3 regions of the Stenotrophomonas muris genome follow, and region 3 is predicted to be linked to each of the others. Evidence: predicted binding sites of a transcription regulator. Region 3 holds the regulator's gene; each other region holds the start of a gene.
The links. The regulator HrcA, encoded in region 3, represses chaperone genes, less so after heat shock. The targets are predictions, from matches to a motif close to TTNGCACTCNNNNNNNNNGAGTGCNAA.
Positions count from the first base shown of each region.

Region 1: a site for HrcA is predicted at 1,633-1,659, ahead of rpoH (RNA polymerase sigma factor RpoH). Genes of this name have one in related genera too.
Region 2: a site for HrcA is predicted at 2,007-2,033, ahead of ACUVWL_RS19650 (co-chaperone GroES). Genes of this name have one in related genera too.

Region 1 covers NZ_CP199879.1:4,200,774-4,204,048, forward strand. The annotation lists gene ACUVWL_RS19460 (response regulator) at 1-682, shown strand, start outside; gene ung (uracil-DNA glycosylase) at 679-1,392, shown strand; gene rpoH (RNA polymerase sigma factor RpoH) at 1,671-2,546, shown strand; gene purD (phosphoribosylamine--glycine ligase) at 2,653-3,275, opposite strand, start outside.
Region 2 covers NZ_CP199879.1:4,237,836-4,241,110, reverse strand. The annotation lists gene groL (chaperonin GroEL) at 1-1,591, opposite strand, end outside; gene ACUVWL_RS19650 (co-chaperone GroES) at 1,673-1,960, opposite strand; gene ACUVWL_RS19645 (endonuclease) at 2,272-3,275, shown strand, end outside.
Region 3 covers NZ_CP199879.1:1,955,518-1,958,792, forward strand. The annotation lists gene dnaK (molecular chaperone DnaK) at 1-276, opposite strand, end outside; gene grpE (nucleotide exchange factor GrpE) at 459-974, opposite strand; gene hrcA (heat-inducible transcriptional repressor HrcA) at 1,038-2,102, opposite strand; gene recN (DNA repair protein RecN) at 2,218-3,275, shown strand, end outside.

The DNA.
Region 1 (3,275 bases), 2.2 Mb from region 3:
GCTGGCACAGGGGCCGGTGGACCTGGTGACGACCTCGCTGACCCTGCGCGATGGCGACGGCTTGGCGCTGGCGCGGATGGTGCGCGAAGCGGCCGGCCAGGCCTATGTGCCGGTGATCGTGGTCTCCGGCGATGCCCAGCAGCACCTGGAGCAGCGCCGCTTCACCGAGTACGTCACCGACTATTTCGACAAATCGCTCGGCCATGAAGCACTGGCGACCTTCATCCGCGGCTACGTGCAGCCCCAGACCATCCCCGGTGCCACCATCCTCTATATCGAGGACAGCCGCGTGGTGGCCGAGGCCACCAAGCGCATGCTGGAACGCCAGCAGTTGAACGTGCTGCACGTGGTCAGCGCCGAAGAAGCGTTCACCCTGCTCACCGCCGAGTCGCTGGGCCGCAGTCGCCACCGCATCGACCTGGTGCTGACCGACGTCACCCTGAAGGGCGAACTGAGCGGTCGCGACGTGGTGCAGCGCGTGCGCGTGGATTTCGGCTACGGCAAGCGCCGCCTGCCGGTGCTGGTGATGACCGGCGATGGCAACCCGCACAACCAGACCGGGCTGCTGCAGTCCGGTGCCAACGACCTGGTGCTCAAGCCGATCGAAGAACGGCTGCTGGTCACCAAGGTGCTGTTCCAGCTGAGGCTGGCCCGATTGAACGATGGACCTCTGTTGCGATGATGGATGAAGTAGCCGACACCCCGACGATCCAGCTGGAACCGAGCTGGAAGCAGCATGTCGGCGATTACCTGTTGCAGCCGCAGATGCGCGAGCTGTCCAGCTTCCTGCGCCAGCGCAAGGCCAGTGGCGCGGCGGTGTTCCCGCCCGGCCCGCAGATCTTCGCCGCGTTCGACGCCACGCCGTTCGAGCAGGTGAAGGTGGTGATCCTCGGGCAGGACCCGTACCACGGTCGCGGCCAGGCACATGGCCTGAGTTTCTCGGTGCCGCCGGGCGTGCCGGTGCCGCCGTCGCTGCTGAACATCTACAAGGAGATCGAGGGCGATCTCGGTATCCCGCGTCCGGACCACGGCTGCCTGATTCCGTGGGCGCAGCGTGGCGTGCTGCTGCTCAATGCGGTACTGACGGTGGAAGAGGGCAAGGCCGGTGCGCACCAGGGTCGTGGCTGGGAAGGCTTCACCGACCACGTGGTGGATGTGCTCAACCGCGAGCGCGAAGGGCTGGTGTTCATGCTCTGGGGCGCCTATGCGCAGCAGAAGGGCAAGGTGATCGACACCCGCCGCCATCGCGTGCTGAAGTCGCCGCATCCATCGCCGCTTTCGGCCCATCGGGGCTTCCTCGGCTGTCGTCATTTCTCGATGGCCAACGAGTACCTGCAGCGCCGCGGCCAGGCCCCGATCGACTGGTCGCTGCCGCCGCGCTCGGCACTCTGAGGGCCGGCGGGCCGCTGGGCCTGAACACCGGGCAACGTTCCCGGGCCTGAATGGGCCTTCAGAACGGCCCGTTCAGCTCCGCTTGACCGGAATCGGCCGCTTTACGGCAGGTAATTGCTTGAATTCCAAGGGATTGTGAATCCCGAAAAGCATGCTCGCCACTGTCATCAAATCGCGCTACGGTAGGGCTCTGTTTGGGACCAGTGTTGCATCAATGGGATGCTGGAACTTTTTCCTCCTTTAGCAGTCCAAATCCCGGACTGCTAAGATGGGTGCCTATGAGCCAGAACACCTCTACTGCCCTTGTGGCAAACAATCTCCCGATTCCCAGTGCGCTCGGTTCGCTGGACGCCTACATCGGTGCCGTGCACCAGATCCCGGTGCTGTCGGTCGATGACGAACAGGACCTGGCCCGTCGCTTCCGCGACGGCAACGATCTGGACGCTGCCCGCGAGCTGGTGCATTCGCACCTGCGCTTCGTGGTGCACGTGGCCCGCGGCTACAACGGCTACGGCCTCGCCCTGGGCGACCTGATCCAGGAAGGCAACATCGGCCTGATGAAGGCGGTCAAGCGCTTCGACCCAGACATGGGCGTGCGCCTGGTCTCCTTCGCGGTGCACTGGATCCGTGCCGAGATGCACGAGTTCATCCTGAAGAACTGGCGCATCGTGAAGGTCGCCACCACCAAGGCGCAGCGCAAGCTGTTCTTCAACCTGCGCAAGTCGAAGACGCGCCTGGGCTGGATGAACGCGGCGGAAGTGAGCGCGGTGGCCAAGGACCTGAACGTGTCCGAGCGCGAGGTCATGGAAATGGAGTCGCGCCTGTCGGGTCGCGATATCGGGTTCGATGCGCCGACCGACGAGGACAACGAGCACGCGCCGCCGTCGCCGGCCGCGTTCCTGGTCGCCGACGACGAAGACCCGTCGATGGCCTACGAACGTGCCGACAGCGAAGACAACCAGATGCAGTTGCTGCGCGAAGGCCTGGCGGAACTGGATGCGCGTTCGCGCGACATCATCCGCCGCCGCTGGCTGGACGCGGACAGCAAGGTGACGCTGCAGGAACTGGCCGACGAGTACGGCGTGTCGGCCGAGCGCATCCGCCAGGTTGAAGCGAACGCGCTGAAGAAGATGAAGGCGCTGTTCACCGCGTAAGCGGGGCGGCGTTGGAATGAAGAAAGGCCCGGCATTGCCGGGCCTTTTTGTTTTTTGCGGCGTTCTCATCCACGCCACGCGTGGATGCCCTGATGCCGCACCCGCCTCACCCCTCGCGTGCGATCGCGCGCCAGCCAATGTCGTTGCGGTGGAACGCGTTGGCCCAGCTCACCTTGGCCACGCCGGCGTAGGCATTGGCCTGCGCGTCGCGCACGCTGTCGCCCAGTGCGGCCACGCACAGCACGCGACCGCCCGCACTGACCACGTGGCCCTGAGCATCCAATGCCGTACCGGCATGGAACACCTTGGCACTGGCCGGCACGTCGTCCAGGCCGGAAATCACGTCGCCGGTGATCGGCGCTTCCGGGTACGGCCTGGCCGCCAGCACCACGCCCAGCGACGGGCGCGCGTCCCACTGCGCTTCGACCTCATCCAGGCGGCCATCGATGGCCGCTTCCACCAGCTCGACCAGGTCCGACTGCAGGCGCAGCATCACTGGCTGGGTTTCCGGGTCGCCAAAGCGCACGTTGAATTCGATCACCTTCGGTGCGCCGCTGGCATCGATCATCAGGCCGGCGTAGAGGAAACCGGTGAACGGGATGCCGTCGGCGATCATGCCCTGCACGGTGGGGTTCACCACCTCGCGCATCACCCGTGCATGCACCTCCGGCGTCACCACCGGGGCCGGCGAATAGGCGCCCATGCCGCCGGTATTCGGGCCGGTGTCGC
Region 2 (3,275 bases), 2.2 Mb from region 3:
CCGGCTCGTCCTTCTTCGGAGCTTCGGCAACCATGGCTTCGGTGGTGATCATCAGGCCAGCGATCGAGGCGGCGTTCTGCAGCGCCGAACGGGTCACCTTGGTCGGGTCCAGGATGCCGAACTGCAGCATGTCGCCGAACTCGCCGGTGGCGGCGTTGTAACCGAAGCTGCCGGTGCCTTCCTTGACCTTGTTGATGATGACCGACGGCTCGTCACCGGCGTTGGCCACGATCTCGCGCAGCGGGGCTTCCATCGCGCGCAGGGCGATCTGGATGCCGTGGTTCTGGTCTTCGTTGGCGCCCTTCAGGCCGGCCAGCGCGGTGATCGCGCGGACCAGGGCAACGCCGCCGCCCGGAACCACGCCTTCTTCAACGGCCGCACGGGTCGCGTGCAGGGCGTCGTCGACGCGATCCTTCTTTTCCTTCATTTCGATTTCGGTCGAGGCGCCGACCTTGATCACGGCAACACCGCCGGCCAGCTTGGCCACGCGTTCCTGCAGCTTCTCGCGGTCGTAATCCGAGGAGGTGTCCTGGATCTGGGTCTTGATCTGCGCCACGCGTGCATCAACGTTGGCCTTGTCGCCGACGCCGTCGATGATGGTGGTGTTCTCCTTGGAGACCTGCACCTTCTTGGCGCGGCCCAGGTCCTTGATGGTGGCCTTCTCCAGCGACAGGCCGACTTCTTCGGAGATCACGGTGCCGCCGGTCAGCACGGCCATGTCTTCCAGCATCGCCTTGCGACGGTCGCCGAAGCCCGGGGCCTTGACGGCCACGACCTTGACGATGCCACGGATGGTGTTGACCACCAGGGTGGCCAGCGCTTCGCCTTCGACTTCCTCGGCCACGATCAGCAGCGGCTTGCCGGCCTTGGCGACACCTTCCAGCACCGGCAGCAGGTCACGGACGTTGGAGATCTTCTTGTCGTGCAGCAGGATGAACGGGTCATCCAGGTCAGCGGTCTGCGACTGCTGGTTGTTGATGAAGTACGGCGACAGGTAGCCGCGGTCGAACTGCATGCCCTTGACCACGTCCAGCTCGTTGTCCAGGCCCGAGCCTTCTTCAACGGTGATGACGCCTTCCTTGCCGACTTCCTTCATCGCGTCAGCGATGATCTGGCCGATCGACTCGTCCGAGTTGGCCGAGATGGTACCGACCTGGGCGATCGCCTTGTCGTCGGCGGTCGGCTTGGAGATGTTCTTCAGCTCGGCGACGGCGGCCGAGACGGCCTTGTCGATACCGCGCTTGAGGTCCATCGGGTTCATGCCGGCGGCAACGGCCTTGGCGCCTTCGCGGATCAGGGCCTGGGCCAGCACGGTGGCGGTGGTGGTGCCGTCGCCGGCATCGTCGTTGGTGCGCGAAGCAACTTCCTTCACCATCTGCGCGCCCATGTTCTCGAACTTGTCAGCCAGTTCGATCTCCTTGGCGACGGAGACGCCGTCCTTGGTGATGGTCGGCGCGCCGAAGCTCTTTTCCAGCACGACGTTGCGGCCCTTCGGGCCCAGGGTGGCCTTGACGGCATTGGCGAGAACGTTGACGCCGCGCACCATGCGCGAACGGGCGTCTTCACCGAAACGAATATCCTTGGCAGCCATTGCATTTACCTCATTGGTAGCGCCGGACGATGCCCGGCGGCTGGGAGTTTGGGATCAGGTTGAAACAGGTCGCGCCGGGGCTCAGCCGATGACGGCGAGCACGTCGTCTTCGCGCAGGACCTTGTATTCGACGCCTTCGCTCTTGTACGAGCTGCCGGCGTACTGGCCGTAGATGACCTTGTCGCCGACCTTCAGCGACGGCGCGCGCACGTTGCCGTTGTCCAGCGGCTTGCCGGGGCCGACGGCCACGACCTCACCCTTGGTGGACTTTTCCTTGGCCGAGTCGGGGATGACGATGCCACCGGCGGAGATTTCGTCGGCTTCGATCGGCTTGACCACAACGCGGTCGTGCAGCGGCTTGATGCTCATAGGAGACCTCTTAAGTGATTGATTGGTCTAAAAAAGTCCGGCGATGTTAGCACTCACCCCAGGCGAGTGCCAGAACCGCACGTGAAGAAACCCGACAACGTCGGGAGCAGGGCAGAGATGGAGCCCCGCCGCCCCCTTTCAAGGGCGGAATGAAAAAATTTTTCCGCCCGCGCGCCTCGGCCAAGGCGTCGGGCTTGGACAATTTCGGTGACAAGCGTCGCACTGTCAGATATCTGACGTTCATTTACGACAAAGTGTCACTGGATCGGCCTTAGGCTCGGTCAGGCATTCCCAATCACAAGGAGTAGTCGATGCGATTGCTGTCCCCGCTTGCCGCCGCCTGCCTGCTGGCACTGGCCGCCGCGCCGGCCCAGGCCGAGGTTTTCATCAACGAACTGCACTACGACGACAGCACCGCCGCCGGTGACGTCGGCGAAGCCATCGAAGTGGTCGCCACCGCCGGCGAGGACCTGTCCGGCTACCGCCTCTACCTCTACAACGGCAGCAATCCTTCGGCGGCCGCGGTCTACGCCAACAACCCGGTCCCGGCCGGCACCGCCGCCGGCTGCGGCAGCGCGACCATCGCCGTGGTCAACTACCCGACCAACGGCATCCAGAACGGCCCCAACGACGGCATCGCCCTGGTCGATGCCAGCGGCAAGGTGGTCCAGTTCCTCAGCTACGAGGGCGCCATCACCGCCTCCGGTGGCCCTGCCGCCGGCATGACCAGCCAGAACATCCCGGTGGCCGAGACCAACAGCACGGCCGCGGGCACCTCGCTGCAGCTGACCGGCAGCGGCAGCCAGTACACCCACTTCACCTGGGCCGAGTCGGCCAGGCAGACCTTCGGCAGCTGCAACAACGGCCAGACCTTCAGTGGCGGCGGCACGCCGGGCCCGAACACACCGCCGTCGGTCTCCACCACCACCCCGGCGCAGGGCAGCAGCACCTTCCCGGCCGCCGCCGACCTGGAAGTGGTGTTCAGCGAGACGGTGAACCTGGCCAGTGGCGCCTTCGCCCTGAGCTGCGGCACCTCCGGCAGCGTGCCGTTGACCTTCCCGGCCAGCGGCCGCAGCGTGAAGCTGTCCACCAACACTGCGCTGGTGGCCGGTGAGGCCTGCCGCTTCGACATCCGCGCCGCGCGCATCACCGACCTGCAGGGCGCGCACCCGGCCGCCGACAGCCGCATCGCCTTCACCGTGGCCAGCACCGGCGGCAATCCGGACCCGGGCAACCCGGGCGTGCCGGCCGGCTACTACTCCAAGGTCAACACCAGCAGCCCCGGCCAGCTGCGCTGCTCGCTGCATGCCACCAT
Region 3 (3,275 bases):
GCTGTACGGGACGTGGGCGATGTCCTTCTGCACTTCGGCGTCGGTGAACTTGCGGCCGATCAGGCGCTTCACCGCGTAGAAGGTGTTCTTCGGGTTGGTGACGGCCTGGCGCTTGGCCGAGGCGCCCACCAGGACTTCGCCGTCCTTGGTGTAGGCGACGATCGACGGGGTGGTGCGATCGCCTTCCGAATTCTCGATGACGCGGGCCTTGCCGCCGTCCATGATCGCCACGCACGAGTTGGTGGTGCCGAGGTCGATACCAATGATCTTGCCCATGGGGGAGACTCCTGAGGATGCTTGTTGGGGTCAGTCCGGCCGTTCGGCCGGTGGATGAATACGATGTGGGGGAGGCTCGTGGAACATTCAAGCCATCTCCCGAACGCTGTGTTTCCGGTCGCCCGGCGCGTTCAGCGTCGGGCCGGGTGACGGGACATTCCCGCCTTCCGGCCCTGGAGGGGTCAGTCGGCGGCCACCACCACCAGCGCCGGCCGCAGCAGGCGCTCGTTGAGCAGGTAACCCTTCTGGAACACGGTCACCACGCTGCCCGGGGCGGCGTCTGGGGCCGGCACCTGGCTGATGGCCTGGTGGTGTTCCGGGTTGAACGGCTGGCCGATCGGGTCCAGCAGGACCAGCCCGTTGTCGGCGGCAACCTTCAGCAGCTGCTTGTAGGTCAGCTCCAGGCCCTCGCGCAGCGGATGCGGGTCATCGCCGGCCGCCTTCAAGCCGGCATCCAGGCTGTCGAACACCGGCAGCAGCTCGCCCAGCAGCTTCTCGTTGGCGAACTTGCGGGCCTGCTCGATGTCACGGGCAACGCGCTTGCGCTGGTTCTCGAGGTCGGCGCGCTCACGCAGCGCATCGGCCTTGATCTGCTCGACCTCGGCGCGCAGGCGCTCCACTTCGTCGTTGACGCCGGCGGCGGCGGCCGCATCGGCGGCAGTCTGCTGGGATTCGATATCTGGATGTTCGTGGTTCATGTCTGGGTCCCTGGCGGTCAGTCTCCGCCTCCACCCACCCTAGTGTGGGCGGGATGCTGCGTTTCAAGCGTCGGATGTTCCAGGAGTGCGCCCGGCTGGCGAAAACGCCGCGCCGAGTACATCGGCAGTAGCCTGGACCAGCGGGATCATCCGGTCGTAGGCCATCCGCTTGGGGCCGATCACGCCCAGCACGCCCAGCACCTGGCCATTGGCCGTGTAAGGGGCAGTGACTAGCGAGACGCCCTGCAGCGGCATCATCCCGGTCTCCTCGCCGATGAAGATGCGCACGCCGGGCGCCTGGATGGTCCGCTCCAGCAGCTGCAGGATCTCGCGCTTGCTGGAGAACAGCTCGAACAGCTCGCGCAGCCGCTCCAGGTCGGACAGGTCCTGCACCCCCATCAGACGGGTCTGCCCGGCCACCAGCATGTCGTCGGCCGCCGGCTGCAGGGCCTGCTCGGCCAGCTCGATGCTGTGCGCCAGCAGCTGCTCCAGCTCCGAACGGGCATCACGCAGTTCCAGCAGCAGGCGGGTGCGGATCTCGGCCATCGGCAGGCCGGCGAAATGCGCGTTGAGGTAGTTGGCGACCTGTTCCAGCTGGCCCGGCGCGAACTCCTGGCGGGTCTCGATGACCCGGTTCTGCACCTCGTTGTCGGCGAACACCAGGATCGCCAGCACCCGGCGCCCGTCCAGCGCCACGAAATCGATCTGGCGGAACGCGAACTGCTCGCGCCGCGGGGCGCTGACCACGCCGACGAAGTGGCTCATCGCCGACAGCAGCTCCGAGGCGCTGCCAAGCAGGGCCTGGGTGCTGCCGCCGCCGGCCAGTTCCTGGCGCAGCCGGGCCAGCTCGCCTTCGCCCGGCGGCTGCATCTGCAGCAGGCTGTCGACGAACACCCGGTAGCCATGTGCGGTCGGGACGCGCCCGGCCGAGGTGTGCGGCGAAGCCAGCAGCCCCAGGTCTTCCAGGTCACCCAGGATGTTGCGGATGGTGGCCGGACTGACCTCCAGCCCGGCCACGCGCGCCAGCGTCTGCGAGCCGACCGGCTCACCGTCCTGGATGTAACGCGCGATCAGCGTGCGCAGCAGATGGCGCGCACGCGGGGCAAGCTGGTCGGGAGAACCGTGCATGGAATCAACCTGTGAGACACGGACACTAGATAATGGCGGCGGATCACCTTGGCAAGTCATTGGACCTCCCGCGCCCGCGTGCTAGCGTTGCGCGGCTGCTGACACCCCCTTACCCATGCTCAGACATCTTTCGATCAAGGATTTCGCCGTCGTCCGCGCCACCGAACTGGAGTTCGGGCCAGGCATGACCGTGGTTTCAGGCGAGACCGGCGCCGGCAAGTCACTGATGGTCGACGCGCTGGGCTTCCTGTCCGGCCTGCGCGCCGACAGCGGCGTGGTCCGCCACGGCGCCGCGCGCGCCGAGCTGTCGGCCGAGTTCGCGCTGGACCAGCTGCAGGCCGCGCGCCAGTGGCTGGCCGACAACGAGCTGGACGACGAGGAGCAGTGCCAGCTGCGCCGCGTGATCCGTGCCGATGGCGGCTCGCGGGCCTGGATCAACGGCCGCCCGGTGACCCTGGCCCAGCTGGCCGACCTGGCCTCGCTGCTGGTGGAGATCCACGGCCAGCACGAACAGCAGGCCCTGCTGACGCGCCCGTCGCAGCTGGCCCTGCTGGACGCCTATGCCGGCAACGAGGACGAGCGCCGCCAGGTGCGCCGCGCCGCTGCGGCCTGGCAGGCGCTGGTCGATGAATCGCTGGCGCTGTCGCAGCAGGGCGACGTCAGTGACCGGATCGGCTTCCTGGAGCACCAGCTGCGCGAACTGGACCGCGAAGACCTGGAACCGGAGTCGATTGCCGCGCTGGGCGCCAGCCACCGCCGCCAGGCCCATGCCAGTGCCCTGCTGAGTGCCTGCCAGGCGGCCAGCAACCAGCTCAATGGCGACGACGGCAGTTCCGCGCTGGACCTGCTGCAGCAGGTGCGCCACGAGCTGTCGCGCCTGATCGAACACGACCCGCGCCTGGGCGAGGTCGACGGCCTGATCGAGAATGCCTCGATCCAGCTGCACGAAGCCCTGTCGCTGCTGGACCGCGTGCATGACGACCTCGACGCCGACCCGGAACAGTTCGAGGAGAACGAGCGTCGCCTCGGCCGCCTGCACGACCTGGCCCGCAAGCACCGTGTGCCGATGGACGAGCTGGGCGCGCAGCGCGAGCGCATGCACGCCGAAGTGGAACAGCTGCGTGGTGCTGACGAACGCCTGCAGCGCCTCGCCGGCGAGATCGACAAGGCCGC